One region of the Priestia sp. YIM B13489 genome, then DNA from elsewhere that is predicted to be linked to it. Evidence: riboswitches for the same ligand, from Rfam matches in the RefSeq annotation. Region 1 holds a riboswitch; each other region holds the start of a gene.
The links. Region 1 has a riboswitch for lysine ahead of ACFX4W_RS07815 (aspartate kinase). Riboswitches for the same ligand answer to the same signal wherever they lie in the genome.
Positions count from the first base shown of each region.

Region 1 (8,050 bases):
AAACTTCATGTGTTAATTGACAAACATTTTTCGTTTCTAGCGGAGGATCATCATTTAGCTACAGTGACCCAGCTCGAACTGCGTCAATCGAACAAAGATTTAAGATTGAAAATTAACGATGTATTAAAAGATTATCTGACTCTCATTGATTCTATTTTGCAGACAGGAATCGAAACGGGTGAGTTTTCTGAAAATATAGATATTCGTCTTGCGCGACAGATGATTTTTGGAACGATTGATGAAACTGTCACAACATGGGTAATGAACGATCATCGATATGGTCTAATAGAATCGGTAGATAAAGTCCATTCCCTGCTGTTAAACGGCTGCAGCGGCTCATAATCGTAAGTGAGCCTGCTGCTCCCCTGCGAGGGGAAAAGCGCAAGGTAATGAAAATAGAAAGAAAGGGTGGCGTAAACAAATGGAAATTATCCAGGTTGAAACTGTTGATGCAATAAGTTTCATTACGTTGAATAGACAACCTGCTAACGCTTTGTCTCAAGACTTATTAAAAGATCTTTCAAGTGTTTTAAAACATTTAGAAGATAGTAAAGAGACAAGGGTTATCGTCATTAAAGGTGAAGGGAAATTCTTTTGTGCCGGTGCTGATATAAAAGAATTCACATCACTTCAGCAGGAAAAAGAATACGAGAAGCTTGCTGTTAACGGTCAAGAGCTCTTTGAGTATATTGAAAATTACCCAAAACCAGTGATTGCAGCTATTCATGGAGCTGCTTTAGGCGGAGGGTTGGAGCTTGCTATGAGCTGCCATATCCGTTTGGTAACAGAAAATGCTAAGCTGGGCTTGCCTGAGCTTCAGTTAGGGATTATACCAGGATTTGGAGGAACTCAGCGATTACCTCGTTATGTAGGAGTTCATAAGGCTTGTGAGATGATGCTGACAAGTGATCCAATATCCGGAAGCGAGGCAGTGGAGTTAGGATTGGCAAATGCAGCTTTTGAAGAAAGTCAGCTTATCAATGAAACATTTTTACTTGCTAGAAAAATTGCCAAAAAAAGCCCAATCTCTGTTAAAGCCACCTTGCAGCTGCTTCAGCATGTAAAAACAGATGCTTATTACAGCGGCATCAAAAAAGAAGCGCAGTTTTTTGGAAGCGTATTCAAAAGCAGGGATGCTCAAGAAGGCGTAGCCGCTTTTATTGAAAAGCGCCAGCCTAAATTTTTAGGAAAATAAGCTTAGGAGGGGAATTGAATGAATATTTACGTGTTAGTAAAAAGAACATTCGATACAGAGGAGAAACTTTCATTAAAAAATGGTCAAATTGTTGAAGATGGGGCTGAATTTATTATTAATCCTTACGATGAGTATGCAGTTGAAGAAGCTATTCAGCTAAAGGAAAAGCATGGCGGGGAGATTACGGTCGTGAGTGTAGGAGGGGAAGAATCAGAAAAAGAACTCCGAACAGCTTTGGCTATGGGAGCAGATAAAGCGGTTTTAATCAATACGGAAGATGACATAGAAGATGGCGATCAGTACACGACTTCTAGGCTGCTGGCACAGTACTTAAAAGAACAATCTCCTGACTTAATTTTGGCAGGAAACGTAGCGATTGACGGAGGTTCGGGCCAAGTGGGACCGCGCGTAGCAGAACAGTTAGAAATCCCTTATATTACGACGATTACAAAATTAGATATCGAAGGTGAAAAAGTGACTGTTGTACGCGATGTGGAAGGTGATTCCGAGGTTATCGAAACGTCGCTTCCTCTTTTAGTAACAGCTCAGCAGGGACTTAACGAACCTCGCTATCCATCTCTTCCAGGGATTATGAAAGCGAAGAAGAAACCGTTGGTTGAAGTGGAATTGGATGATTTAGATTTAGATGAAGATGATGTAGAAGCAAAAACAAAGACAATTGAAATTTATTTGCCTCCGAAAAAAGACGCAGGACGCGTACTACAAGGAGATATAAAAGATCAAGTGACAGAACTGGTCAATTTACTGCATAAAGAAGCAAAAGTCATTTAATAAGTCAAAAGTTAAAACAATGGGGGTATTGCAATGGGACGTAAAGTGTTAGTTCTAGGAGAAGCACGTGATGGGGGATTACGAAACGTATCGTTTGAAGCGATTTCCGCAGCGTCTACTGTAGCTGACGGTGGGGAAATTGTTGCAGCGTTAGTAGGAAAGGACGTAAAAGCTTTAAGTGAAGAGCTTATTGCATACGGAGCGAATAAAGTTGTTGTGACGGAGCATGAAGATTTAGCTGCTTACACATCGGATGGTTATGCTCAGGCGTTATTAGCCATCATTGAAAGTGAACAACCTGAAGCTATCGTATTTGGCCATACGGCTCTTGGCAAAGACCTAGCGCCAAAACTGGCAGCTCGCTTAGACAAAGGACTTATCTCAGATGTGACGGATGTAGAAGTTGGAGGGGATCAAGTAGTCTTCACCCGCCCAATTTATTCTGGTAAAGCATTTGAAAAGAAAATCATGACCGATGCTTTTACGTTTGTCACGATTCGTCCAAATAATATTTCACCGCTTGCAAAAGATGAGGGACGTACAGGCGATGTAGAGGATTTAAATGTTGAAATCAAAAACCTGCGTACAGTTGTAAAAGAAGTTGTACGGAAAGCAACGCAAGGGGTTGATTTATCCGAAGCAAAAGTCGTGATTGCAGGTGGTCGAGGTGTAAAAAGAACGGAAGGTTTTGGACCTCTCCAAGAACTAGCGGACGTGTTAAATGGAGCTGTTGGGGCGTCTCGCGGAGCGTGCGATGCAGATTACTGCGACTATTCTCTTCAGATCGGTCAGACGGGCAAAGTAGTCACACCAGATTTATACATTGCCTGCGGAATCTCGGGAGCCATTCAGCATTTGGCCGGCATGTCAAATTCAAAAATTATTGTTGCCATTAACAAAGATCCTGAGGCGAATATTTTTAAAGTAGCTGATTACGGAATCGTTGGAGATTTATTTGAAGTGGTGCCTCTGCTAACGGAAGAATTCAAAAAGCTGAAAGTACAGTCTGCGTAAGAGGCTGAGACAAAAGGATTTTAGACGAAGTGAAAAATGAACCATTGATCAAGATGTTTGATTAGTGGTTCGTTTTTTTGTTAGGGTAAACGCAGGTTTCATGTGTGTGGGTCTTTCTAGCAGTTGATTGGAGGGCAAGGCGAAGACTCCTGCAGAAAGCAAAGTCTTGCACAGAAATCATCTGCGGTGTCGCAAGCGGTTCAGCCCTTGTATACTATTCGTTCGTCTTTAGATAGGATTCATTTCGTTATGTCTCAGCCTCATGGAAAACGAAATTTTCTACGTATGTTTTTATGTGAATTGTACAAACTAGAGCGGAGAATAAACAGTATAAATGTAAGCAAAAAGTTAGCAAACCTTATTTGAAGGTGATATACTGTGAGTAGAATTTGGATATTGCATATATTTAGGAGGAATTAAAATGGCTATTGCACATGCTACAGATAAAAACTTTACAGATGAAATTAAATCAGGCCTAGTGCTTGTTGACTTTTGGGCACCATGGTGTGGCCCTTGTAAAATGATTGCTCCAGTTCTTGAAGAAATCGATGGCGAACTTAACGATAAAGTTAAAATCGTGAAAGTAGACGTTGATGAAAACCAAGAAACGGCTGGAAAATTTGGTGTTATGAGTATCCCAACTTTAGTATTATTTAAAGATGGAGAGAAAGTTGACCAAGTAGTTGGTTTCCAACCAAAAGAAGCATTAACAGAATTAATTAATAAACACGCGTAAGTCAAAACCTAGCTCAGGCTAGGTTTTTTCTTTTTCTCCACTTTTTCTCTTTTGGGAATACTTTTATTTAGCGAATATGCGTTCGTTTGTTTTATACTAGATGTAAGGAACACCGCCATAAATCCGGCTTATGTGCATGTATTGTAAAGCAGGAAAGAATGTAGGTTACGCTTCATAAGCGAATGTATAGATGGACAGAGTAAGAGAAGAGGAAGGAGAAAAATATGAACGATTATTTAAAAGAAAAGCTGGCTATTTTACCGGATCAGCCCGGCTGTTACTTGATGAAAGATAAATATGGAACGGTCATTTACGTAGGAAAAGCAAAAGTATTAAAAAATCGAGTGCGCTCCTACTTTACCGGATCTCATGACGGAAAGACGCTTCGACTTGTAAACGACATTGTCGATTTTGAATATATCGTCACATCTTCTAATTTAGAAGCACTTATTTTAGAAATGAATTTAATTAAAAAGCATGATCCAAAATACAATATCATGCTTAAAGATGATAAGGGTTATCCCTTTATTAAGATTACAGCTGAAAAGCAGCCCCGACTTGTTATTACAAGAAAAATAAAAAAAGATAAAGGGAAATACTTCGGGCCTTATCCTAACGTTCAAGCTGCAAATGAAACAAAGCGGCTTCTTGATCGCATTTATCCATTAAGAAAGTGCTCTACCATGCCAGACAGACCTTGTTTGTATTACCATATCGGGCAATGCCTAGCTCCTTGCGTAAAAGAAGTAAAAGAAGAGCAAAACAAACAAATTATTGAAAATATCACGCGGTTTTTAAATGGTGGATATGAGCATGTCAAAACAGAATTAACTGAAAAAATGTTAAAAGCTTCAGAAGAACTTGACTTTGAACGGGCTAAAGAATATCGAGATCAAATTGCTCATATCGAAGCGACAATGGAAAAGCAAAAAGTAACGTTTAATGATTTTGTCAATCGAGATGTGTTTGGCTATTCTTATGATAAAGGCTGGATGTGTGTTCAAGTTTTCTTTATTCGCCAAGGGAAGTTAATTGAGCGAGAAGTTTCTATGTTTCCTTTTTATAAAGAGCCAGAAGAAGATTTCTTAACTTTTATCGGTCAGTTTTATGCCAAAAATATTAAGCCAAAAGAAGTAATGGTTCCAGCAACGATTGATGCAGAGTTGGCTGAGAAATTAGTAGAAGCAGAGGTTCAGCATCCAAAGCGAGGCAAAAAGAAAGAATTAGTAGAACTTGCGTGTAAAAATGCAAAAATTGCGCTCGGTGAAAGATTCTATTTAATTGAACGAGATGAAGAGCGCACGGTTGGCGCAGTTGAACGGTTAGGAGAAGAGCTTGGAATTGCCGCTCCTTATCGGATTGAAGCATTTGATAATTCAAATATTCAAGGGACAGATCCCGTTTCTGCGATGATTGTTTTTGTTGATGGGAAACCGGAAAAGAAAGAATATCGCAAATATAAAATTAAGACCGTAAAGGGACCAGATGATTACAGTTCCATGAGAGAAGTCGTTCGCAGACGGTATTCCAGAGCGTTAAAAGAGGGTCTTCCGCTTCCAGATTTAATTGTTGTAGATGGAGGCAAAGGGCATTTAGCTGCAGTACAGGACGTTCTCGAAAATGAATTGGGACTTTTAGTGCCTACAGCAGGTCTTGTCAAAGATGATAAGCACAGAACCTCCAACCTGATGATTGGTGAGCCTCCTCAAATCATACCGCTCGAACGCAATAGTCAAGAATTTTATTTGCTTCAGCGAATTCAAGATGAAGTTCACCGCTTTGCGATTACCTTCCACCGTCAAGTGCGCTCTAAGTCCGCTTTTCAGTCTGTTCTGGACGATATTCCGGGAGTGGGCGAAAAGCGTAAAAAAGCTTTGTTAAAGTATTTTGGTTCGGTGAAAAAATTGAAAGAAGCAACGGTTGATGATATTCGAAATTCAGGTGTTCCTCAAAACATCGCTGAAAAAATTTATGAAACATTGCAAAAATAGTCTTGAAATAATAGAAAATATTTGATAAGCTATTAACTAATTTCATACGACACTTCATCAAATGAAGTGAAGATAGAGGTGCAAATTTAATCAGTACGTATCAGGAAGGGTATGAGCTCTTATGAATGATGCGGAAAGGGAAATTTGCCGAAGTGAACATTACCTCATAGTAATGATTGCTGGTTCTGCGTTGAATAAACGTAGGATTGTCAAGATGTAGATTCTTGGAGAGCTATCTCACGGCAGTGGACGGTTATGTTTTATAATTTTCGTTCGTTAAGCAATGAGAGCTCATCTCATTGCTTTTTTTATTGTCTGAGTAAAAAAATTTAGCTTCTCATCATCCTGCATATGCAAATTTATTGAAAAGGAATGAACAAAATTATGGCATTAATCGTTCAAAAATTTGGTGGAACATCTGTTGGTTCTGTTGAACGTATCCAACATGTAGCAAACCGTGTTATTCAAGAAGCAGAGCGCGGTAACCAAGTAGTTGTTGTTGTATCGGCAATGGGCAAAACTACAGATGCACTGGTGAAATTAGCAAGTGATATTACGGACAGTCCAAGCAAACGCGAAATGGATATGCTTCTTACAACTGGAGAACAAGTAACGATTTCCCTGTTAACAATGGCCCTTCAATATAAAGGGTATGAAGCAACTTCGCTAACAGGTTGGCAAGCTGGTATCCAGACGGAAGCAGTTCACAGCAATGCACGAATCCAGCACATTGACACGACTCGTATTCAAAGCCAATTAGATAGAGGCCGAATCGTAGTAGTAGCTGGATTCCAAGGCTGTTCAGGAGATGGTAGCATTACAACATTAGGTCGAGGCGGCTCTGACACGACGGCAGTAGCTCTTGCCGCAGCATTAAAAGCTGCAAAATGTGATATTTATACAGATGTAACAGGAGTGTTTACGACAGATCCGCGCTATGTAGAAGATGCTCGTAAGCTTCACTCTATTTCATATGACGAAATGTTAGAATTAGCTAATTTGGGAGCAGGGGTGCTGCATCCGCGCGCTGTTGAGTTTGCAAAAAATTATCAGGTACCGCTAGAAGTGCGTTCAAGCTTAGAAAACGAGAATGGAACGATTGTTGAGGAGGAAGTTTCAATGGAACAAAACTTAGTCGTAAGAGGAATTGCGTTTGAAGATAATATTTCACGAGTGACAATTGAAGGGTTAAACAACGAGTTGCAAACTCTTTCTACTATTTTTACAGCATTAGCAAAAGAACAGTTAAATGTGGACATTATTATTCAAAACGTAACGGCTAATAATCGTCTCTCTATCTCATTTTCTATTAAAACCGTAGACGTAGACGCCGCTCTTGCCGTCTTAAAAGAGTATAAATCTACTTTGGGATATACGCGTATTGAACATGAAAGCGGTTTGGCTAAAGTATCAATTGTCGGCTCTGGCATGATTTCTAATCCAGGCGTTGCAGCCGAAATGTTTGAAGTGCTGGCAGGAGAGAAAATTGAAGTGAAGATGGTCAGCACGTCTGAAATTAAAGTATCTACAGTTGTACCGCATGCTGATATGGTAAAAGCTGTTGAGACGCTTCACGTAGCATTTGAATTAGAAGAGCAGCAAGCAGTGCAAGTATAAAGAAGAGAAAAAAGACGTGGTATCTCCACGTCTTTTATATATACGTATTTCCTACTTTTTATAACGCTCCGCGCGTGTTTCGGTAGGTAAGATATCTTTTCGGTCCCACTGCACGGAAATCAGCACTTTTCCGTTCTTTTCTTTATGTGTTAAGTAGGCTTCTGTTAGGCAGTTGTTTTGACGCTGAATCTGTTCAGCCACAAATCCTGACTCAAGATGAAACGAACAAGTTTCCTGCTGAAATCTTTTGCTGACCACATCACCTGATAACTCAAGCTCGAGTGAATATTTATCTTTTTTTGCAAGCGTCAGTGTTCCCCAGGAAGCTGCTTTAAAAAAAGCGACGATTTCATCCATTGTATTTAATGGGTATTTCCGCGCAAGGTGTTTTCCTGCCCAGTATGAAATGGTATTTGTTTCGTCTCCAAGAAGCTCTGGAATTAACACGTCACGCAAAAGGCTGTATCCGAAATATGAAACGTGATCAAGAGTTCTCTCTGTTTCAGCTGTGACATTAGGTTCTGATGTTTCCATTGTCTCTTCAAGTTCTTGCTGTGATTCTGTTTGTAAATTGCTCATGCTTTCCCCTCTTTCTTTACTACTATTATATACAAATCTAAAAAACCTCTCACGCATTTTTTTAATAAAATGTAAGAGGATCTTTATTATGGTAAAAAGAGTTAGATGTAAAGATGAAAAATCCAT
Region 1 covers NZ_JBHZOQ010000053.1:356,103-364,152, reverse strand. Annotated here, with positions in the region: gene ACFX4W_RS07845 (fatty acid metabolism transcriptional regulator FadR) at 1-342, shown strand, start outside; gene ACFX4W_RS07840 (enoyl-CoA hydratase) at 422-1,195, shown strand; gene ACFX4W_RS07835 (electron transfer flavoprotein subunit beta/FixA family protein) at 1,214-1,987, shown strand; gene ACFX4W_RS07830 (electron transfer flavoprotein subunit alpha/FixB family protein) at 2,021-3,001, shown strand; gene trxA (thioredoxin) at 3,423-3,737, shown strand; gene uvrC (excinuclease ABC subunit UvrC) at 3,962-5,728, shown strand; lysine riboswitch at 5,794-5,971, shown strand; gene ACFX4W_RS07815 (aspartate kinase) at 6,113-7,345, shown strand; gene ACFX4W_RS07810 (YslB family protein) at 7,397-7,924, opposite strand.

Region 2 (8,050 bases), 910 kb from region 1:
ATAGTAGTTATAGTTTGCGAACTTCTATTTGTTTTCATTCATTCTGTTTGCTTAAGACTCGATAGCTCCTCCTACATCATAGTCGCTAAGATCAATTTCCATTTCCATTTCAAGTGCTAATTTAGCAAGCTCTGAACCAAGATAAGGACCCGACGTTAAGCCTGAAGCTCCGAGACCATTCGCTACTAGTATTCCTTCGTAAGCCGGAAGAGCTCCAATGACTGGCAAGAATCCTGGAGTAAATGGTCGAAACCCTACCCTTGTTTCTAAGACTGTGCTTTCTGTTAAGCCGGGAGCAATTGATAAGGCCTTTGAAAAAATCTCATGCATCCCCCCAGCAGTTACTCTCAAATCATAGCCCGTGTCGTTTTCATGTGTTGCTCCAATGACAATTTGACCTTGTTCAAATGAAAGAATATATTGATCGCTTGGAGGCATCACAACGGGCCAGTCTTTTGTATCTACATCAGGGAGATGCAAGTGGACAATTTGCGCTTTTTGAAAGCTTGCTAAAAATTTCACTCCAAGAGGCTCTAGTAATTGATTTGCCCACGCTCCTGCCGTTACGATTGTTGTACTTGCTAGAAGGGTTTGTCCATTTACGGAAACGCCCGTTACTTGATTATTTTCATAAAGTAGTTCTGCGTTTCCTTCTATTATTTTTGCACCGTTTTTCTTCGCTGCATTCACAAGTGCGTTTCGAAGAGCTCTTCCGTTAACGCGAGCGGCTCCACTAATATGAACTGAACTGTATTCTTCTGAAAGAACCGGAAACAAAGCCTGTGTTTCTTTAGCGGATAAACGTGTAATCTCGCCTATTTCAGGAGCTTCTTCCCGACGCTTATATGCTCTTTCTTCCATTTTTTTAAGCTTTTGCTCATCAGTATGTAAGCTAATTGCTCCTACTCGCTTATATCCCGTATCCGTTTCTCCATCTTCTTCTAATTGCTGAATTAATGTTTGATAGTACTTAGCGCCGCCTTTTGCCAAGCGGTACCATGCTTTATTTCGACGCTGCGAAAGCCATGGGCAAACAATTCCTGCTGCTGCATCAGTAGCTTGACCTGCATCCTTGCGATCTATCAATGTCACATCTGCTCCTGCTTTTGCTAAATGATATGCTGTAGAAGCTCCAAGTACCCCAGCTCCAACTACGATGTATGTTTTCATACCAAAACACCCTTTTCTTTCTTCTAATATTCTCATGCTATATGTACGCAACTTTAGCATAGCAAAAAAAGAAGTCACATACTAGGCGAAGCTATCTTGAGCTTATTTTTGAATCTTGCTGACTTTGACATATAGCTCCTTTCATTGTAAACAAAAGCGCAATAAGTTCTTTTACGGGAATTATGGTGAGATGAAGCAAACCACAAATAGTGATCACCCATATTTAACACTGCGCTTACCGCTTTTTTATTATAGTTTCTGAATAAAAAAATGAAAGAATAAAACCACTATAATATGTAAATAAAAAGAAATAACCATTATTTTAAGGAGAGCGTATGCAATCTTCATTTGTATTATTTTTCATCATTCTTGGTTTACTATTTGGCAAGTGGCGAAGGTATCAAGAATACTATCCTACTTTGCTGTTTTGGGTCACAGGGAATTTGCTTTATGAAGTGCTGCTGTTTCATCACCGCGTATGGGTATTTCACCCTGTAGGTATTGATCACCTTTTTCTACCCGATCACCTAATGGTTTCCCTTGGAATAACTTTAATTATTTATCCGTTTGTTATACCGGTTTTTTTAGGAAGGCTGCCGCTGCATGTAAGCGGCAGGCTGTGGTGGATTCTTTTGTGGGCGCTTTTATTTACTGTGATTGAGTTCATTGCTTATGTTAATCACAGTATCACTCATCATTATGGATGGTCGCTGCTGTGTTCTTTTCTCTTCAACATTGCCACGTTCTCACTTTTAGTCATTCATCAGAAGACAGCACTGGTCGCTTGGATTCTATCTGGAAGCTTCATAGCTTTCTTATTTATTTTTTTTGATATTCCTATGCCTTAACTTTTCATTGACTAGACGGAGGAAAAGGAAATATAATAGGAATTACATTTAAATATAATTTTCCTCTCTGAGAATAGAGGTGCATGAAATCAAGAGTCACTTATTGGAGACTAATGGAGTCTGTGAAGATAAGTAAAAGGGATTTCGTGCCGAAGTATATAAACATCCATTGTGTTCATATACTGGTTCAGTATTGAATAAATGCTGAGCTGTCACAAACCATTTGGTTTGTGGAGAGCTATTGAAGAGATGTTGATGCCTAGAATGTAATAATACTTTATTATTATGAAACCAAGACGCGTGAACATCACTTCACGGGTCTTTTTTGTGTTTTTCTACTGACCATCAAAGTTCAAAGTTATAGTTGAATGATTTAAATGGAGGGATACGGATTATGTACTTACATGGAACGAGTAAAATTAACAGCAGCAATCATTTAGAAATTGGGCAGTGCGATACGGTCGAACTGAAAAAACAATACGGCACTCCCCTATACATCTACGATCAAGAATTAATTGAAACGAAATGCAAGGCCTTCCATTCAGCCTTTCGAAGAAGCGGATTTTCATATCAAATCGCCTATGCAGGGAAAGCATTTCTTTGTATGGAAATGGCTAGCCTTTTAACGAAGCTTGATATGTCACTAGATGTGGTCTCAGGAGGCGAATTATTTACAGCGCTTGAAGCTGGATATCCAGCTGAACGCATTCATTTTCACGGCAATAATAAAACGATTGAAGAAATGGAAATGGCTCTTGATGCGAATATTGGCTGTTTTGTTGTTGATAACTTTACCGAACTTGAAGTTTTGCATGCCTTAGCAGCTGAGCGCAAACAGAAAGCATCTATTCTTCTGCGTGTTACTCCAGGAATTGAAGCCCATACACATGAATATATTATGACCGGACAGGAAGACTCCAAGTTTGGATTTGGTCTTTCCAATGACCAAGCCATGAAAGCGGTAAGTTCTGCGTTAGAAAAGCCTTACTACGATCTTTTAGGCATTCATTGTCATATTGGTTCGCAAATTTTTGAAGTAGATGGTTTTTCTCGCGCCATTGATATTTTAACTGATTTCTTAGTCAGCATTCGTGATAAAATGGAATTTGAAGTAAAAGTTTTAAACGTAGGTGGTGGTTTTGGTATTCGTTATACCGAAAGCGACTCTCCTCTTCCAGTTGAGTATTATGTAGATGCACTGACAGAAAAGCTAAGCCGCACGTTAACTGAACAGAATTATACCCTTCCAGAAGTCTGGATTGAGCCTGGAAGAAGCATCGTAGGAGAAGCAGGTACAACGCTTTATACAATTGGATCAACGAAGGAGATTCCAGGTGTACGAAAATACGTAGGAATTGACGGCGGTATGACTGATAATATCCGTCCTGCTCTTTACGATGCAAAACATGAAGCTGTCTTGGCTAATAGAGTGACGGATAAAAAAGATGAAACAGTATCAATTGCGGGTAAATGCTGTGAATCAGGAGATATGCTTATTTGGGATATTGATTTACCGCGCGTTAATCAAGGAGATTTATTAGCAGTGTCCTCTACAGGTGCCTACAACTATTCAATGGCTAGCAATTACAACCGTATTCCGCGCCCTGCTGTTGTATTTGTAAAAAATGGAGAAGCTCGTCTTGCTGTAGAGCGAGAAACATACGAAGATTTGGTGCGTAAAGATGTAAAGCCAGTCGTTACTACGTATGCAATGAGCAAATAATAGCTGTTCTTGCGTAGTAAAGAAGCTATTGTTGTTTGGAGGAAATCTAACTATGGTTTTAAGTGTATTTAAAACGTACAGATCATCGCTTATTCTGCTTCTCGCTATTTTAATTGGCGGGATAGCAGGATATGCTATCGGGCCGGATGTGGCAGTCGTAAAGCCCTTTGGTGATTTGTTTCTTAATTTAATGTTCATGATTATCGTTCCCCTTGTCTTTTTTAGTGTGGCTTCGGCGATCGCAAACATGAATGAAATGAAGCGTCTTGGTAAAATTATGCTAGGTATCGCCGTTGTGTTTATCGCCACTGCTGCTGTTTCAGCCGTTTTAGGCTTTTTAGGCGCATCACTTTACAATCCGCTACATAATGTAGATACTTCTGCCATTAAAGAATTGATGGGTGACAGTGAAAATACAGCTGAAAAAATGACGCTTTTAACTCAGCTTGTTAGTACATTTACTGTACCTGATTTTGTTCAGTTATTTTCGAAAGAGCACATTTTACAATTAATTGTCTTTGCCGTTATTTTCGGTATTGCTACAACGATGGCTGGCGAAAAAGGACAGCCTATGGCGAAATTTCTGACTTCGGGTCAAGAAGTATCGATGAAGGTTGTTAAAATTGTGATGTACTATGCCCCAATTGGTTTAGGATGCTATTTCGCTACTGTAGTAGGAGAACTTGGACCAAAGATCTTACAAGGGTACGCTAGAGCATTTATTCTTTATTTATTAATTGCAATCGTTTACTATTTCGGTTTCTTTACGCTATATGCATGGATTGCTGGCGGTAAAGCAGGAATTAAGCTGTTTTGGAAAAATGCAGCTGCTCCTTCTATCACCGCTATTGCTACCTGTTCTTCTGCTGCATCTATTCCAGTCAATTTAGATGCAACAAAGAAAATGGGTGTGCCGCTGGATATTGCTGAAACAGTGATTCCACTAGGAGCAAACACGCATAAAGATGGTTCTGTTATCGGTGGTATTCTAAAGATTGTTTTCTTATTCAGTTTGTTTGGCAAAGATATGACGTCTGCTACGAGTATTTTGAGCATTTTAGGCGTAGCCTTTTTAGTTGGAGCCGTAATGGGAGCAATCCCTGGAGGCGGTATGATTGGCGAAATGTTAATCATTACAATTTACGGATTTTCGCCAGAAGTTCTGCCCATTATCGCGGTCATTTCCACAATTATTGACGCCCCTGCTACGCTTTTAAACAGTACGGGAAATACAGTAACAGCGATGCTTGTTACAAGGTTTACAGAAGGAAAAGACTGGATTAACAAAATTATCACCACCGATAAAGTCGCTTAGTAAAAAAGCAAAGGGAACAGTCTTAGTGACTCTCCCTTTGCTTTTTTCGTGTGCAGTAATATCGATAGCGGTGTATAAAGTCTGTACATACGCACATTCTAAAGGTATGTTTCATAACCGGACTGGAGGTGTCGTCTAATGAGTAACGCTGCAGGAGGTTCAAAGAAAAATCAACCGAATGATGCGAATCACGTAAGCGCAGAAACAAAAGCTCATCAAAAACGTCTTACTGAGCAAAACAAACAAGAGCATCAAGCTGAAGAACGAAAATAAAATGACGTTAAAGAGCGCAGCGCCTGCGTTCTTTAACGTCATTTTATTTTTAGAGAGAACTTCATACCCCTGCTCGTTATGGGGCTATCGTACAACCTCCTTTCGAACTTTTACATATTCTATTAATAGGTTTGTAAAAGGAGGAATGACATGGTGTTTTCTTGGCTAGAGATTACAGCTGCAGCCTTTGGACTTTCAGTTATTTTGATAAGTTTTGCATTTTTACCCGAACGCACATACAAAAGTCTTTATATCCCTCATCAGCTAGTAGCAAAATCTATTTTTCTCTATAAAAAGATTATTCGTTTTATAAATCAATTTCGACAGAAACTTTAGCTCATTTCCTTTCCCTGTTTTTATTCATTGGATATATCCTCCCCCTTTTTAATCAGCGCATTTACAGTAAATAATTTAGTGGTTAAAATAAAGAGTAAAGAAAAAGGATAAGCAGTTTGCAGAAATGGAGTTTCACATGGAAATCAGAGACTTAGAATACTTTATAGAGGTAGCGAATCATAAAAATTTTACAAAGGCAGCGCTGCAAGTTCACTTGTCACAAACGGCTTTAAGTAAAGCCGTCAAAAAAGTAGAAAATGAACTAGGATTTGAGCTTCTTGATCGTTCAACAAGAGAATTAAAGCTAACCGATGCAGGAGAAGTCGTGTATCATCAGGCAACTAAAGCTCTGTCGGTGTTAAAAGACATGCCTCACTTGTTGGGAGATTTAATGAACTTGCAAACAGGGCAAATCAAGATGGGAGTCCCTCCGCTCATCGGGACCTTGTTTTTCCCGAAGATTGCAAAAGCATTTAATGAACAATACCCTAAAGTATCTCTAAAGCTTATTGAATTTGGAGCAAAAAAAATTGAAGCACTTGTGGAAGAGGCTGGTGTAGATATGGGGATTGTTATGCTTCCTCTTACAAGCGGCCATGATGAGCATTTTCACGTATACCCGTTCGTTAAGGAGAGATTTCTTTTATACGCGCATAGAAACCATCCTTTAGCAAAACGTTCTTCCGTCTGGATGAAAGAATTGGAGCATGAAAAATTCATTATGTTCAGTGAAGAATTTACGCTGCACGACCGGTTAATTCAAGATGCTTTAAAATCAGGTTTTGTGCCTTCTATAGCGTATAAAAGTTCTCAATGGGATTTAATTATTGAATTAACAGCGGCAGAACTAGGTATTGCTATTTTACCCGAATCGCTTTATGCCAAAGTGAAAGATCCCAATATTACTACCGTACCTATTGCAGATCCTGAAATGATGTGGGAACTTGGAATTATTATGTTAAAAGAACGCTACAGTTCATTCGCTGTACGAGAATTGATTAATTTTTTAACCGAAAAACAAATGACAGATAAATTGGGGCTCCTTTAAAAAAGAGTTTGGAACAAAAGTATGTTAGTTGAAGGACAATCCGAACGAGTTTGGTCGAGAATCCAGCTCATTCGGATTTTTTTAGGATGATGATGAACGCAGGTTTCATGTATGTATTTGCTTCTAGCTGTTGATTGGATGAGTTTCGTTATGTCTCCGTTTCTTTTTAGGTGTAATAAAGTTTTATCATTCAACAACCCCTACAATGAATCCATCATAGCCTTTGCTTCCAACAGTTTGTATAGCCGTGGCGCTTATTCGTTTTTCTTGAGCCAGAGCATTCATAAATTGGCGAATTCCCTTTACATTTTCATCTTCACTTTCTGAGTTCACCACATGCCCTTGACGAACAACATTATCACAAATAATCGTACTTCCTCTTTTCGATAATTCTAGAGCCCACTTTAAGTAATTTGGGTTATTCGGCTTGTCAGCATCAAGAAAGATAAGATCAAACGGCTCTGTTCCCTTATCCTTTAATACAGCTAATGTATCAAGCCCGGGGCCGACAATGACTTCTACTAAGTGGCTTACTCCCGCTCTTTTTAAATTAGCTCTTGCTACTTCTGCATGCTGAGCGCTTAATTCGAGCGTAATCAGCTGTCCGTCTTTCGGAAGAGCTCTGGCTAGCCAAATCGTGCTGTACCCTCCAAGAGTACCAATTTCCAAAATGCGTTTAGCTCCTTTTAATGAAGCTAACAAATGCAGAAACTTTCCTTGATTAGGCGATACGTCGATGGCAGGTAATCCAGCCTCTTGATTTGCCTTCAATACCTCATCAAGAACAGGGTCAGGTTGTATAAGCTTATCATTCATATAAAGATCCACTTCATTCCAAATTTCATATATAGACATTTCCATACTCCTCCACATAAGTGATAAAAGCTTTATTATTCAAAGATACGAATATGTTTTTCTCATATCCACCTTGTTGCCGTAATCGTTCGTATTATGAATGTGTTCTAGCTTTCTAATAAACTATCCTGCTCGCTCTTAAAAAGAATTGCTATATGTCCATAAAAAAAGACCTTCAGAGAGGTCTTTTTTATCTTTAAATAATCGTAACTTTACTAAGATCTATTTTGGCACTTTTTAAAAAGTTATATGTCAATTTATCCATTTTTGCACCTTCAAAATCAGATTTCTTTAAATCTGATCCTCGGAACTGTACATTTAGCAAAGTTGCGTGGCGAAATGAGGCTTTTTTTAATGATGTTCCTTCAAAGATTGTTCCGTTAAATGTTTCTTCGTCAAATACAATGTCTGTTAAATTACATTGCTTAAAGTACGTGTTGTCATAGATACAGTCTTTAAAACTGGCCTGTTTAAAATTTGCC
Region 2 covers NZ_JBHZOQ010000053.1:1,268,502-1,276,551, reverse strand. Annotated here, with positions in the region: gene ACFX4W_RS12390 (NAD(P)/FAD-dependent oxidoreductase) at 52-1,170, opposite strand; gene ACFX4W_RS12385 (CBO0543 family protein) at 1,506-2,018, shown strand; lysine riboswitch at 2,085-2,267, shown strand; gene lysA (diaminopimelate decarboxylase) at 2,413-3,741, shown strand; gene ACFX4W_RS12375 (dicarboxylate/amino acid:cation symporter) at 3,794-5,056, shown strand; gene ACFX4W_RS12370 (hypothetical protein) at 5,195-5,329, shown strand; gene ACFX4W_RS12365 (hypothetical protein) at 5,480-5,665, shown strand; gene ACFX4W_RS12360 (LysR family transcriptional regulator) at 5,802-6,713, shown strand; gene ACFX4W_RS12355 (O-methyltransferase) at 6,900-7,586, opposite strand; gene ACFX4W_RS12350 (pentapeptide repeat-containing protein) at 7,765-8,050, opposite strand, start outside.
Region 2: another riboswitch for lysine. It lies ahead of lysA (diaminopimelate decarboxylase); the one in region 1 lies ahead of ACFX4W_RS07815 (aspartate kinase).

Region 3 (8,050 bases), 1.1 Mb from region 1:
GTTACTTAGGAGATAAAGTCACAAAAGGTGAGAAACTAGGGTTAAATGATAATCAATTAGCTCTAGCAGCTAAAAAAATAGCTGATTATCTCGCAACACATGAGGAGCCACAAAATGAAGAGCAATACTTGTTACATGAGTTATGGAAAGTTGGAAATGAGGAAGAACAACATCATCTTGCTCATATGCTTGTTAAATTAGTTAAAGAATAAGCTAAATCCCTAATAAATTGTTATTTGCCATTATTTATTAGGGATTCAAGTGTATTCAATTAACGTAGCAAAGAGCCACTTGCGTAAAACAATTGGTTCTTTATATTCGTTATGTGTTAGGTAATATCTTTGCAGAAGTAAGAATAAGCCGAGATTGAAATATGGTATCTGCAACCCCTTTTATTGACAACTTATTAAGAATGTATAACTAAAGAAAAGAAATAAAGATCGGTTATTTTCTTCCCTCTTTATTCATTTTCTTTAGAATCTTCCTGGTAATGTTCATTTAAGTATGGGTTCTCTGTCGTAGCAAAATTAACAGATTGAAGGCTAGTTTCAGGATCCATTCCATAATAGCCTTTTAGTTCCGCATTTTCTAGCTCGCCACTTCTGAATTGTGGTTCTTTTTTCTCTTTCATGCTGCACCTCTTTTTTCTTATAAATAAAGCTTAGAGAAATATGGTATTAGTTATTCGGTTCTATTTGGAGATGGAAGAAAAGAATATGAAAATTCCATATCCTTCCTTTATGACTTTTTATTTTTCTTCTAAATCAAGGACTGGAACCATACGGTCTTCATCATGTGTTCCTCTCGCATGAACGGTAGCCATACTTGATGTTTCATCTACACTTTTAATCCAAATAGGAACTCCGTGGTAATGAACATCAATTTCCTTGGGTGAAGAAAGAATTTGCTTAGCTCGATCTATTTCCATATTATCACCTCATTTTTTAGTATGTCCCTGCAATGCATCAATTAAAAGATAAAGCTATATTTCCCCAACAATAATTTGACTACACGCTACAACTCATTCCCTCAAAAATTAATCTATCCTTTAACCTTACAAAAATCGAACATCAATGGGTTTGCTTAACCTCATTTTATTCTTTAATTCGAATACGTATAAATACGAAAAATGAGCACATACTGTACCTAATCAGATTCCTCCTTTTGCTGACAAATCGTTTCTCCTTTAATATGTTAAGTTTACAAAAAACATCTGTCTTCACAGGTGTTTTTTATTTTGAGAAAATATATTAATTTGTATACAAACTAAGTTTTATTTTACTTCTAGTAGGGGAATAAAATAGTAAATTAAATTGGAGAGGATGAGGGGGTTATGATAGAGATGGAGGTAAAGAACCTTCAAAGGTCAGAAGCTAAATTTAGAAAGGCTGAATCAGAATACTTAAATAAGGCAATCGAAGAGTATTTCGTTCGTCGTACATACCATAATGCACCAGTAGTTGATGCACTTCGATATGTACTAACGATTGATAATAAAAGGGAACATTTAGAAAGTGCCGTTGAACTTTTTGGAGATAATATCAAAGAAGTAAATAACCAAGATATTATAAACTATTTAAATCAATGTAGATGTTATAAGGAAATAAGAGATATAGTCTAAATTTGATGCTATCTTATGAAAAAATTTATTGTTCATAAATAACCAAAAGGGGATTGGAGATATGAACTATAAACAAAGGGATTATTATATTAGCGCAAAAGAAAATGAATATTATAAAGTACTAAATGTAGTCGATTATATGTTAGAGGAAGCAAAAAGCAACAATAAATATCCTATATGGGGTGAAAAGCTAAGAACTGAGTTAAAAGAAAGTGCTGGCAACAATCTTACTCCATGGCATTTTAATACAATAATATCCGTACTTTTAGATTACGTACCTGATGAAGTAAAGAATAAACCTAATGCTAAGTCACTCTAAGCGGGTGGCTTTTTATGATGTGCATAATATGTAAGTTAAAACATGTGGTGAATAGCAAAAAGAAAGGTGAAATAGTAATATGAGTGATACTGAGATTGTGGGTTTGAGTCAATAACCCGGAGTCATTCTCTCAAAAATAAGTGTAAGGACTTAATTACAAGGTTTCCATAAAATTATACTTAAATGATTCTTGCGTGAAAGGAAATTTACTGTTATATTAAATTCAATTAAATATTTTCTTATTTCAATATTTTTTGAAGTGAGGATAGAGGCGCAAAGATCATAAGTATACAATTTGAGGAGAATGAGATCCAATGACAATTGTGGAAAGGGGTATTTGCCGAAGCCGAAAGAATCTCATGTTCTTGAAGCTGGTTCTGCTGTTGAATAAATACAGAACTGTCATATGGGAAACTGTATGGAGGGCTATCTTACGCACGGAAACTATTTTTGATAAATATTGTTTCTACTGCAGCAACGAATCCCTCGTTGCTGCTTTTTTGCGTTTCTTATGAATGGCCCTAGCCCCTCTAATTTTTAAAAATTTATAAAGGGTGTGTAGTTATGAATTTTGGCCAAGTATTAACAGCAATGGTTACCCCGTTTGATCAGAATGGCGAAATTGATTTTAACGCGACGAAAATGTTAGTTGAGCATTTAATTACAAATGGCACAGATAGCTTAGTTGTAGCTGGTACAACTGGAGAGTCTCCAACATTAACCACAGAAGAAAAAATTAAATTATTCCAATGTGTGGTAGAAGCTGCTGGGGGAAGAGTCCACGTCATCGCTGGAACTGGCTCAAACAACACGCAAGCTTCGATTAGCTTAACGAAACTTGCAGAGGAAACAGGAGTCGATGGTATTATGCTCGTTGCTCCATACTATAATAAGCCGTCTCAAGAAGGCTTGTACCAGCACTTTAAAACGATTGCCCAGTCAACCTCTTTACCAGTTATGCTTTACAATATCCCAGGGCGAAGCGTAGTTAACATTTCTGTTGAAACAATTGTTCGTCTATCAGAGATTCCTAATGTTGTATCAATTAAGGAAGCAAGTGGCAACTTGGATGCCATGGCAGAGATTATTAGCAAAACACCTAGCGACTTTACACTATACAGCGGCGATGATGGGTTAACAATACCAGTATTAGCAATTGGCGGGGCAGGAGTTATTTCAGTTGCTTCCCATATCATTGGCAATGATATGCAAGAAATGATTAATGCCTTCAAAAATGGCGATGTCCAAAAAGCTGCTGCTACACATCGCAATCTGCTTCCAATTATGAGAGCATTATTTATTGCGCCAAGTCCTTCACCAGTAAAAGCTGCATTAAATCTAAATGGAATACAAGTTGGCGGTGTTCGTTTGCCAATGGTTCCTTTAAGCAATAAAGAGCAAAGTGCGCTAGAAGAAGTTCTGCAAACTAGCGGCATTAACGTTACCTGTTGAAATAAATAAAAACAGATTAGAAGAGAGAGCATAGCTAAAACGACCGATTCAATCGATGCATTAAGGCAAGATTGGTGCACAAAGCTCAAGATGGATGAATCATCCTTTAGCTAACTCCTAAAAATAGAAAAACTCCCTTAACGCATTGGGGGAGTTTTTCTGTTTTTTCTATGTATGTATACTATATACATCTTCAGTTGCCATACAGAGGGAGACCTATTTCACTATATGTTCGTTCTTCTGTCGGTATTGGTGCAAAAACTTATATCTTAGTCAACACGATTCCGCATAAAGTAAGAATAATTCCTATTAATTGATATTTTTTAAGTCTTTCTTTAAAGATAATTAAGCTCCCAATTAAAACAACAATACAATTTAAACTAATGATTGGATAAACCACGCTGGATGGACCTTCCTTTAGGGCGAATAAATAACAGCTGTAACCAATCGTACTTAATATACCAACTAGTATACCTATCTTTATTTCAATTTTATGTGCAGTTAATTGTTTAAATTCTTTCCGAGCTAATAAACTTAAATAGACAGCTCCTCCACCATACATTGAAACAAGCATTTCACCCATGCTAAAGTGCTGATACGTGCTGAATTTCATAATAACACCAACTGTGCCGATAGATAGAAGAGCTAAACAGCAGCTCAAAATCCATAATTTATACTCTATGTGTGCCGTTTTGTTTGGTTGATACTGAATAATACAAGCTGCCAATATAATAATGACGATACCAATCCAATTTGTTAAAGGAATGGATTGAGGAAATAATAAGGATGTAGCTATAACAACAATGACTGTATTCATCGCAATAATGGTAGATGTAATACTCGCAGGTCCTTTCTCAAAGGCTTTCGACATTTGGATATTGCCATTGGCATTTAATATACCGATTAGTGCCCCCGTTAAAATAGGTAAAATGTGAAATTCAAAACTTCCTTTAATAAGAGTAAATAATAAGAGGATAAAAAAAGAAATCCAATAAAAGAAAAGTTGAATACACACTTTAGATAAATGTTGAAGAGCACCCCATTTAAATAAAGTATTATTTACTCCGAAGCATACAGCTGTCCCTAAAGCAGATATAAACCATAACATAGTGTGTAATTCCTTCCTAGTAGTTTTTATACTACTAAATTATACAATTTATATAATAGTTTTAATATTTCAATTTAATGAAAAATAGCTTCGAATAACTCTTTTGTAAAAGTATAAAGATGAGAAGTATAAATTTATTACGAACCAACGGATTGTGCTCTTTTATTAAAACCTCGTTTCCTATTATTCTTACACCTTTTTACTGTCCAATAAAATGCGATGAATTTTTCAAATCCATTCACCATTTTCTTCTCATTAAAACCTAAAGCTTTGTATCCTAAAACTCAAATGGACGTTTTAGAAGATGAGGTGCGGGAATCAAGTGAAGTAAGACCATGATTAAATAAAGGAGGAGTTGCTATGAATATAACAGAAGTGATGACTTCTAATGTTGAGACAGGTAACCTTAAAAGTTCATGTGGTGAGGTAGCTAATATGATGAAGAATGTAGATGTAGGAGTTATTCCAATTTGTGAAAATGATAAACTAATAGGCCTAATAACGGATCGTGATTTAGTCGTCAAGGGATTAGCTAATAATTTTAATACGAATACACAAATATCTGAAATGATTACCACTGATGTCATTACTGGTACAAAATGCATGTCTGTAGAGCAGGCTTCAGATCTTATGTCTCAGCATCAAATACGCAGACTTCCTATTGTAGAAGGTGGAAAACTCATTGGAATGGTTTCTCTGGGAGATTTAGCGGTAAGTAATACTTCAAATAAAGAAACAGGAAAAGTTCTTGAGAATATTTCAGCTCCTGCTGAGCTTAATAAATAAAAAAAACTCTTTTTGTACTTCATCTTATAGATAAGAGCAAGCTAATAAAAATTAGCTTGCTCTTAGTTTATATATAACAACACATGGCTATTACAGCTTTTAAAGATCTTGTATTCAATAGCTCCAGCAGTTTATGGCTTTCTATAGAATTAGCCAAGTTTAAACCCATTTTCGTCCTGGATTTTTTTATCATTCATTTTTTATATCCACAAAAAGTTGCCCGTTTAAAAAACTACAATATAAAATACGTTTCACGTCTTTGTATCCTCTTTGTTTCAATTCGTTGAAAAGCCAAGAAGAGTTTTTATTTATTAGATTTAAATGCTTTTCTTGAATGATCCCATCAATAACAAGGGGAAGTAAAAATACAGATCCTGATTTATCTTTGCTTTCTGGTTTTTTAAATACAGATAATGTACCCGAAGGCTCTAATATCGCATAATCCACCTCACGGATATCTCCTATATTTTTATCCCGAAGCTGTAAAAGCAAGTCGTCCAAATTATAACGTGATTTCCTCATTTGCTTTTCATCAATCTTTCCTTGTTTTATTACAATAATAGGTTGCCCATCTAGTACTCTGCGTAACTTTTGACTTTTTAATTGGATATATGTAAGGCCTATTTGGATAACTGTTAATATAAGAATAGGTACAAGTTGATAAAGTAAAGAACCTCCCGTATCCTCAATTGCAACAACTCCAAGTTCACTTATCATAAGCACAACAACAAGGTCAATGACATTTAGCTGATTTATGCCTCGTTGGCCGATAAAACGAAAAATAATAATAATAACAACATATAATAATATTGTACGCCAGCTTACTTCGATGATTTCCACTTTACGCTCTCCTTTCATTAGAATCTTTTTCTCTCTTGGAACAGGGATGAATGTAATATATAGATTTATACACTTAGCTGATTCTCTAGGATGTTTATTTCTTTATGTTAAAAATTAAATGAGTAACGTACAAAGTGTTTAAAGTGTTATTCATGGCACTAGATTTTTAACAGAAGCATTATATAAACAATTAACTGGGGAGAACCTTCATTATGTTAACTTTGTTTTGTATATCATATGCATTAAAAAAGATGCCGTTTAGGCATCTTGAATAGTTTGCTCAAGGTATTAGTATTTATACATTTAGCTGTCTAATACCGCAGCCATATTTATACTCTCATATATATGTGCTAAAATAACCAGTGAACCAATCCCTCTAAAAATTAGAGGGATGTACAGTTGATATATTAAAGGCAAATCGTATGTCACTTGTAGAAGAAGTTGTTTTCCAAATCGAATCCTTAAATGAATATAGAGTATATGGGAAAATAGAAGACAGATCCTTTCTGAAACGAATTTAATGCAACAATTTGAAGTGAACCGAAATGCATTGAGAGAGGCTATACAATCTGTCGTACATACTGACCGACTACAAACAAAGCAGGGAAAAGCTTATGAAAAAGCTGACATCCAGCTGCATAAAACAATGTTAGAAGCATCACATAAATCATATGTTAATTGATTTATATAACCATAGGATAGATTTTTTACATACATCTGGTCATCAAATAGTTGAAGTAAGTTCTCATACCGATTTTAATTGAACCTACTTTGTAAACTTGTGGATGCTACCATGGCAATCTGCACAGTAAATGAATATATTACTTAATTTTAAAAACTTTAAGATTATATACGGAGGGTCTATAACTACCATGGGTATCCCACACACAACAAATCAACTAGAACAGCCAAAACTAAATATAAATCCTAAAATAGGATTACTGATTATAGGCATTATCCTAATTGGAGCTAATCTCAGAGCCCCTTTAACATCTGTGGGCCCACTGGTAGCTTCTATTCGTAACAGTTTAGGAATATCTAATACTTTAGCAGGAACAATAACTACAGTGCCTTTACTAGCTTTTGCATTCCTATCTCCTTTTGCTCCCAAGTTAGCTCGGCGTTTTGGCATGGAGTTTACGCTATTTATTTCTTTAATCTTATTAACAATCGGAATTGGAATACGCTCTTTTGGTGGAGTAGAAACATTATTTGTAGGAACGATCTTAATTGGTTTATCTATTGCTATTGGAAATGTATTGTTACCTAGTCTAATTAAACATAACTTTGCACAAAAGATAGGCATGATGACAGGAATTTATGCAGTTTCTATGAATTTATGCGGCGCTATTGGGTCTGGTATAAGTATTCCCATTTCTTCAGTATCAGGTTTAGGATGGACCGGAGCCCTTGGATGTTGGGGGATTTTATCTCTTCTTACCATTTTCATTTGGCTACCACAATTGCGAAATCGACATAAGTCTACGAAGTCTCAACAAACAGTGCAAAAGGTTGAATCTATTAACTTATGGCGTTCTAGATTAGCATGGAATGTCACATTGTTTATGGGATTTCAATCCTTTATCTTCTATACAGTTATTACATGGATGCCGGAAATTCTTGAACAAAAAGGATTGAATACTCAGGACGCTGGCTGGATGTTATCGTTAATGCAGCTTGCTGTACTTCCTATTACGTTCCTCGTTCCTATTTTAGCCGACCGTTTGCAAGATCAGCGTTTATTAGTAGTCATTCCAGCTGTTTTGCTTATTGGAGGATTATTCGGTATCTTGTACGGAAATACACTCCTTATCCCATTGTGGATTATTATGGTTGGAATTGGAGTCGGGTTTGTATTTAGTTTGGCAATGATGTTCTTTAGCTTACGCACACAAAGTACTAACGAGGCAGCAGAATTATCCGG
Region 3 covers NZ_JBHZOQ010000053.1:1,483,161-1,491,210, forward strand. Annotated here, with positions in the region: gene ACFX4W_RS13390 (DUF3243 domain-containing protein) at 1-212, shown strand, start outside; gene ACFX4W_RS13395 (hypothetical protein) at 461-631, opposite strand; gene ACFX4W_RS13400 (H-type small acid-soluble spore protein) at 749-928, opposite strand; gene ACFX4W_RS13405 (hypothetical protein) at 1,334-1,621, shown strand; gene ACFX4W_RS13410 (hypothetical protein) at 1,683-1,940, shown strand; lysine riboswitch at 2,199-2,377, shown strand; gene dapA (4-hydroxy-tetrahydrodipicolinate synthase) at 2,505-3,392, shown strand; gene ACFX4W_RS13420 (DMT family transporter) at 3,655-4,500, opposite strand; gene ACFX4W_RS13425 (CBS domain-containing protein) at 4,861-5,286, shown strand; gene ACFX4W_RS13430 (DUF421 domain-containing protein) at 5,476-6,126, opposite strand; gene ACFX4W_RS13435 (hypothetical protein) at 6,626-6,808, shown strand; gene ACFX4W_RS13440 (CynX/NimT family MFS transporter) at 6,999-8,050, shown strand, end outside.
Region 3: another riboswitch for lysine. It lies ahead of dapA (4-hydroxy-tetrahydrodipicolinate synthase); the one in region 1 lies ahead of ACFX4W_RS07815 (aspartate kinase).

Region 4 (8,050 bases), 3.6 Mb from region 1:
AGCGTTACTTGATCAATGTTATAGTGAGCTTCTGCTGACAGTTCAGAACCTTGTCCTGTTTCAAAATACCAGCGGTTTGGACCTTTTGCCGTTCCTTTTTCATGAATTAGCGCTGTCGCTTCATCAAGCATAGACAGTGAAATTCCAAATGAATCATTACCAGCTTCTGTACCTGCTAAACTTTGAAAAATCAAGTCTGCTGATGCTCCTTTTTCAATTGCTCTCATTTGACTCGTTACGTGTGATAATACACAGTTTTGAGTAGGAATTGACCATTCGTTGATTATATTTTTTGTTTCATTTAAAAGCGCGTAAATATTATCCGTTGTATCAATAACAGGGTTAATTCCGATAACCGCATCTCCAATTCCATAGCTTAACGCTTCGTATAGAGATGCTCTCATTCCCTTTAAGTTATCTGAAGGATGATTAGGCTGGGCCCGAGAAGCCAATACTCCTTTTTGGCCGATAGTCGTTTGACAAGTAGTTTGCACTTCTATCTTGGCAGCTCCTTGAATTAAATCTAAATTGGACATAATTTTAGTAGCTGCCGCAATCATTTCGCTGCTTAATCCTTTGCTAAGTGCAAGAAGGTCTTCTCCGCTATGCTGATCGGATAAAATGTATTCTCTTAAATCCCCTACTGTCCAATTTTTAATAATGTCGTAAACAGATGAATCAATCTGACTTTCGATTAATGCCGAAACGTTGTCTTCATCTGCGCTGAGCAGCGGGTAATTTCGAATATCAGCAAGTGTGATATCAGCTAGAACTTGTTTTGCTGCCATTCGTTCTTTCATTGACTCAGCGCTAACTCCTGAGAGCTGATCTCCAGAACGCTCTTCGTTTGCTTTGGCCATGATTTCTTTTAAGCTATAAAATGAAAATGTTTCTCCTAACATTCGTGTAGTTTTAAACATCGTTTCCTCCTTGTGTGTTCAGCTGATTATGATGAAAAAGCGAGCGTTTTAACGGAAACGGAGATCGCTTCTCCGGCTACTGGTAACCCTAGATCGATGTAATCTCCGTGTGTAAAATCAATTTGATCTAAACAAATAATTTCTAACTCTTTCCTCTGTTTAGCTAGTGCTTGTCCTAAAGCTTTTGCAATATCTTGTTCGCATAGAACAACGAGGCACTTGGCTCCCTTAAAACAAGCAATAAATTCATCGCTTATTATTTTTGCTAATTCTTGAAGCATCTTATAGCTGCAGTAAGGAAAATGAGATAAAGCAATAGCAGCAGGGGGGTCTTCTGCGCTGAAAATAGTTGAAGCCTGCATACATGCCGCTCGAACTCTTTCTTGAAACAGCTGCGGATTCCACGTCTCTTCTTGCTGAACGGGTATCTCTACAATCGGGATATTTTTTAACGGCAGCCGCTTCGACCCAATATATACGGTTGATCCGCTAACTTCTGTATTTTGCATACCAGCCCCAATTACAGTAGCGCGCGTTGTCTCAGCGGATTGAGATACTTGGATGGATTGAAAATGATATGCTAGAAGCGGACCAACGTCTCCGTGTATGGCCACTTCCTTCACTGTTATTGGCTTTTGCTTCTCCATCATTGCTCCTACTCCTCCTGAAACCATGATCGTTTCAGGATGTATAGAAGATCTTGTATGAGGAGAAACGAGCAGCGAGGAATTTTGATTCAGCGCTTTTACATAATTCACGGTTTCTTCAGCTAGTAATTGACAGATAGACGAGAGCTTTTCAAATGCTGCTTTTTCACCTTCTCGCAGTGTCAAAGAATTATTTTTCAAAAATTCAGTTAAATGAGACGAAACGTAGGTAACAAGACCGTCTTCATTTAGTCGAATTAATCTCCCGCCTACATGCAGTGTAAACGTTTCTATCACTTTTCCATTTTGACATAAAGCGATGTTAGCAGTGCCTCCTCCTACATCAATATTGGCAATTACTGCATTTGTTTCAGCAGAACGCTCTATTGCTCCCGATCCTTTTGCTGCTAATATTCCCTCTAAGTCAGCGCCGGCTGTTGCAACAACAAAATCCCCAGCATGTTCGGCTAGATAGTGAACGATACTTTCTGCATTTTGCTTTCTGGCCGTTTCTCCTGTGATGATCACAGCACCTGCCTCCACTTGATCTAAGGAGATTCCTGCGTTCTTATACTCTTGTTCTAGTAGTACCGTTAATCTTTGAACATCGATTTCAACATCGTTTAGCATAGGGGTGGTATAGATAGAACTTACATACGTTACGCGACGATCAATAATTTGACAGCCTGGCAGCGTAAACTGATTTTGTTGATTTGCTATTAACAGCTTGCTTACAATCAGTTTTGTTGTGCTTGTTCCGATATCTAAACCTATGCTCGTTATCCATTTCTGTAGCATGCTATCAATCCCTTATCTCGTTTGAATATGGTGATTATCATAAAACAGTTTTTTGAATATTTCACTAACTATGTTATCAAACCTGACACACTTTTGTGTAAACAAAGGTGACAAATGACAAAAAAGACTAAATCTTGGTAGATTTAGTCTTTTTGCTTATGATGAGTGTGATTTAGTTACAATCATTCTTGATGCGGATGGAATTAATAGTGAAAGAATGATTAAGCAGGCTATTAGTGACCCTACCATTGAAATACCGTTCATTGAAAAAGAATACCATAGAGCGGACATACCCTTTGGCGCATATGATCCCCAAAAAATAATGCCCGCAATAAAGTGCCAGAAATACCGTGCGAAGCTGCCGATAACAAGGGATAAAACAATCAAAACAAAAGCTTTTGATCTGTTATTGTTAGCTAAATTTGTTTTAATAGATTGCGAAAAAATACCTCCAAAACCTATAAAAGCAAAAGCCACAATATATTCAATAAACGTTTGTAGCGCTGTTAAAATATAAGCCGTTCCTGTTGCCAACTGCAACAGCCCCCATAATAGACCAGATAGAGCCCCGCCTTTTACTCCCCAGCGAAAGCACATAATAAAAATGGGCACCATGGAGAACGAAATACTCACAGCCGTTGCAATCTTAATGGAAGGCAAAAGATCAAGTAGAAGTGCTAATGCTGCAAAAATAGCTATTTCAATTTTAGCCTGTAAAGGTAATGCTTTATTCACGTTTCTCACTCCTGTTTTTGAATCATTCATATCAAACGGTTTACACAGGAGTAAGCAAATATATGCTACTATTCCCACATTCCTACGCTAGCGTTAACTAACAGGTTCGAAGGGTCTGAACAATTTGTTCACTCTCAGCACGGCGGCTCCCCCTGTGGTACGTTCGGATATTTATGTAGTATTATGACAACATTCATTATACCATATGTAGCAAAATAGATTCGAGAGATTTCAAAGATGTTTCTATTTTCTGAATCTATTTTTTATAATGACAATCGTTTTAGTATTTGGTATACTTCTTTTATGTCAAATGAATATAAAAAACCCTCATCCTAATCGATGAGGTAGAGGTCGCAGTTTTTAATAGTAAAGCAACGGAAATGCAGAGAACATTGAGGATGTTGCTTGAAAGGAAAAATTGCCGAAGTTTAGATCACTTCTCGGTTGATTTAAGCTGGGGCTGTCTCCGAACAGGAACAGAACTGTCACATCATGCGAGTGATGTGAAGAGCTATCTTCACGGAAGGTTGACGCGGTTTTCAGATTTAAAAGCGCGCACATATACTGCGGGCTTTTTTTATGTTATCCCGTCTCTTTCCGTACATTCGAAAGGAGTATTTATCTATGCAAGAGCAGCAAGAATTAAAACGTGGGTTGAAATCTCGCCACTTAACGATGATTTCATTAGGAGGAGCCATCGGAACCGGCTTATTCCTAGCAAGTGGTGGAGCAATTCACACAGCAGGACCTGGGGGAGCGCTTTTAGCTTACGCTATCATTGGTGTCATGGTTTACTTTTTGATGACCAGCCTAGCGGAGCTCGCAGCTTATATGCCTGAAGCCGGTTCATTTAGTACGTATGCGTCTCGGTTTGTAGATCCATCCTTTGGTTTCGCTCTCGGCTGGAACTATTGGTATAACTGGGCTATTACGATTGCAGCTGAATTATCTGCTGGAGCCCTTATTATGAAATTTTGGTTCCCAAACTCTTCTTCTATTTTATGGAGTGCCCTGTTTTTATTAATTATGTTTGGGCTTAACTACCTTTCTGTAAGAGGATTTGGTGAATCTGAATTTTGGTTTTCGTTAATTAAAGTAGTAACGGTTATCATCTTTTTAGTTATTGGCATTATGATGATTTTTGGTATCTTTAACAATGAAGCACCAGGGTTTAAAAACTTCACGCTTGGTGATGGACCCATTCACGGTGGATTCTTTACTGTCTTAGGTATTTTTATGGCTGCTGGTTTTTCATTTCAAGGAACAGAGTTGCTTGGAGTCGCAGCTGGAGAAAGTGAAGATCCGGAAAAAACGGTTCCTCGCGCAGTTAAACAAGTCTTCTGGCGCATCTTGTTATTTTATATTTTAGCTATTTTTGTTATCGGGATGCTTATTCCATACACAGCCGATTCATTAGCAAGTGATGATGTGCGAGTAAGTCCATTTACTTTAATATTCGAACGAGCAGGTCTGGCGTTTGCAGCATCAGCTATCAATGCCGTTATTTTAACAGCCGTTTTATCTGCTGGTAACTCAGGTATGTATGCTTCTACGCGTATGCTGTGGAACTTAGCGAAAGATGGAAAAGCACCAAGGTTCTTAGCAAAAGTGAATAAACGAGGCGTTCCAGTGAATGCTTTAATCGCAACGGCACTTGTCGGTACACTTGCATTTGGTGCTTCATTTTTTGGAGACGGTGCGGTATACACGTGGTTACTTAACGCTTCTGGTATGTCTGGTTTTATTGCTTGGTTAGGAATTGCCATCAGCCACTATCGTTTTAGAAGAGCATTTGTTGCCCAAGGTCATGATTTGAGTGAACTTCCATATCATGCAAAACTTTTCCCGTTTGGTCCTATCTTTGCCTTTATTTTATGTGCTGTTGTCATTTTAGGTCAAAACTATTCGGCGTTTATGGGTGATTCGATTGACTGGTACGGTGTACTTGTTTCTTATATCGGACTTCCTTTATTCTTAATTGTTTGGTTAGGATACAAATGGACGAAAAAGTCAAAACTTATTCCGTTAAAAGAATGCCAAGTAACAGTGAAAAAATACGAATAAAAAAAGCTCTCTATTCAAAAGAATAGAGAGCTTTTTTTATGTGATCTGATCAGCAAAATGAAGAGATATATAGGCGGGCTGATTTTTCATAACAAGCATATAACCTTTGAGGGGACGATTACAGTAATCAGCAGCTTCTATATAATAAATACGCTGAACTAACCTGCTTAAATGGGTTACAAAAGATGGAAGTTGATGAGTAGGAATGCTTTGGATGTAGTCTATGATTTCTTGTTTAGTTTGAAGGCCCGAATGGGTACATTCTAACAGATGAAAAAGCGGATCTGCTGCTATAGTAGATAGTTCAGAATTGTGTTTGATTCTATTCAGCTGGATATGCAGTTCTTTTTTTGACCATGTCTTTGGAATAGCTCTTAGATGCTGATATTGAAAACGTGTATTCATGATAGCTAACACCTTTCGTATTAAAATAATAAAACGACTTATTATTTTAATAACCTTTACACATGAAACTAAAACGTTACAATGTGTAAAGGTGTCATACATCTTATAAAATAAGCTGATAAAAAAGCACATCTTGCCACTGATCGAATTTCCAGCCTACTTCTTTAAATTCTCCGCAAAATGTAAAATTAAATTGCTCATGCATTTTGATACTGATATCATTCCCTTTTGTAATCCCTGAAATGACAACGTGATGGTTGAGTTCTTTAGCTAGTTCCAAAATTCGCTTCATAAGCTGTTTTCCAATGCCATACCCCTGTTGATTTTTATCAATATAAATCGATAGCTCTACCGTTTGAATGTACGCTTCTTTATCTCGATAAGAAGAAAGCGAAGCATAGCCCACTACTACCCCATCTTTTTCTGCGACAATAAGCGGAAAAAGTTCATTGCTAATATGATTATCAAACCAGCTCCTTCTTTGCTCTACTGTTACAGGCGTTAAATCAAAAGTAGCAGCACTTGCTTGAACAGACTGGTTATAAATTTCAACAAGCATAGGTAAATCTTCTTCTTTAGCATAACGAATGATCATATGTACAAACTCCTTATAGTATAGAATTATCTTTATTTTACTTCTTTTAAGAAACATAATCTACATAAAAAACCGATGTGCGCATGCACATCAGTTATGATTTTGAGCATATTGAAAGGTTTGAAGAACTTGAAGTGTCTCTTTTGTAGAAACGACCGTTGCAAACTCCTCATGCAAAGAAGACAATGCGAATGTATGTACATCTTCTGCAGGAAGCCTTGTTTTTCCATCGTAGGACATACCATCAAAGCAAGCTGTTGCATCGTTTACAACGTACGTCCTGTACCCTAGATTTCCAGCCATGCGGGCAGTCGTAGAGACGCAGTGATTAGTAGTTAGTCCTATTAAGATAAGCGTATCATAGCCATTTGCTTTTAAATAACTGTCTAGCTCTGTTCCAATGAAGCAGCTGTTCACGTGTTTGCGAATTAAGTATTCGTCTTCTTGTGGACCAAACCCTTCTTTGAACTGAAATCCCTTCGAACTTGGGTGTAAAGGAGAATCTGGATTTTCTGATGCATGCTGTACGTGAATGACAGGATAATTTTGGCGCCTCCATGCTTGCAGTAGCGTCAGCATATGTTTTTCTGCATCTAGATTGTTTCTTTCCCCCCACTGTGGTGAATAAAACCCTTCTTGTACATCGATAAGCAGCAGCACTGGCCGGGAACGTAGCATAAGCATCATCTTCTTTCGTCTTTATTTTAAAATGGAAATAACGTATGTGCACCCATCAGGACCGGCTTTTGAGGAATGAACCGTTTGTTTCGGTAAATGTATTCGATCTCCTGCCTGACATAGAACCGTATCATGTTCAACTGTAAAGTAAATAGATCCTTCAAGTATATGAAGAATTTCATCAGTTGGATGGGTATGAGATGGGTGCGTTTGAAAAGCAATATCGTGCTGTACTTCAACATATCCAGTATACGCTGGAAGCAGTTCTTTAATTACTTCTTCAAACTTTCCGCCAACTCCTTTTTTAATAGAGGCTTTTTTTACGTCCATGCTGCTCACTCCTTTTTAATTTAAACGGACACTGTCCAGTAGTATAGTTGTTATCATCGTGTAAAAAATATTGCTTCCACTCTCGGTTTTCCTGCTGTCCATACCATCCTAATTCAGGGTGAGCTGATACGTCATCATATGTTTTTAACCGATCGCGGACCACCTTTTGTACGTGCCGCCCTATTTTTGAATCTCCTGTCATACCTTCAAACACCCACCGAGGTTGAAATGTAATCATAAATCCTCTGCTCTTACGGCTTTTACGTAAAGAATGAGCAGGCGTATTACATACGACAAAAATAGATTCTCCGTGAAAGCAAAATTCCCATAATGGATCTTTTGGATCTTTTGGAATGTCTTGCGGCCATTTCTTTTGATCAATTTGATGAAGAAACGTCAGCGTATCCCAAAACATCGTTTCGTACTCTTCCATTGATCGTTCTTTATGTTCAGGCTTAAAGAATAACACAAAGGATGTATAGCGACCTATGGTCTTGAACGTATCTATGTATTCTCTAAGTGCCGACGCTGCATTCCTAATATCTTGGTAGTTATAAGGAGTAGTCACAAATGAAAACCGCAGTAAATCTTTTTTAAAGCCTTCTACCCCTAATATACAAGGAAATGGATTTTCTTCTGATAATATATCGCTTCGGAAATATTGAAAAGCATCTTTTCCCCAAAATGGAACATGCGTTGACTCTAAAATCTCATTGGCTCGAAAAAGCATTTTTGATGCCATTAAAACCCTCCTTATGGAACTCAACGTTACATGTGTATTAAAGAAAAGAAAGTTTATGAGCATTTTTAACTAAATGCCGCTTCTAAATTATAAAACTCTAATCTATATATATATAAGCTACTATTGGACAAGTTAG
Region 4 covers NZ_JBHZOQ010000053.1:3,930,698-3,938,747, forward strand. Annotated here, with positions in the region: gene ACFX4W_RS26135 (ethanolamine ammonia-lyase subunit EutB) at 1-920, opposite strand, end outside; gene ACFX4W_RS26140 (ethanolamine ammonia-lyase reactivating factor EutA) at 947-2,365, opposite strand; gene thiT (energy-coupled thiamine transporter ThiT) at 2,522-3,130, opposite strand; TPP riboswitch at 3,163-3,263, opposite strand; lysine riboswitch at 3,438-3,622, shown strand; gene ACFX4W_RS26150 (amino acid permease) at 3,725-5,164, shown strand; gene ACFX4W_RS26155 (hypothetical protein) at 5,201-5,569, opposite strand; gene ACFX4W_RS26160 (GNAT family N-acetyltransferase) at 5,673-6,164, opposite strand; gene ACFX4W_RS26165 (cysteine hydrolase family protein) at 6,255-6,842, opposite strand; gene ACFX4W_RS26170 (cupin domain-containing protein) at 6,864-7,172, opposite strand; gene ACFX4W_RS26175 (YqcI/YcgG family protein) at 7,147-7,914, opposite strand.
Region 4: another riboswitch for lysine. It lies ahead of ACFX4W_RS26150 (amino acid permease); the one in region 1 lies ahead of ACFX4W_RS07815 (aspartate kinase).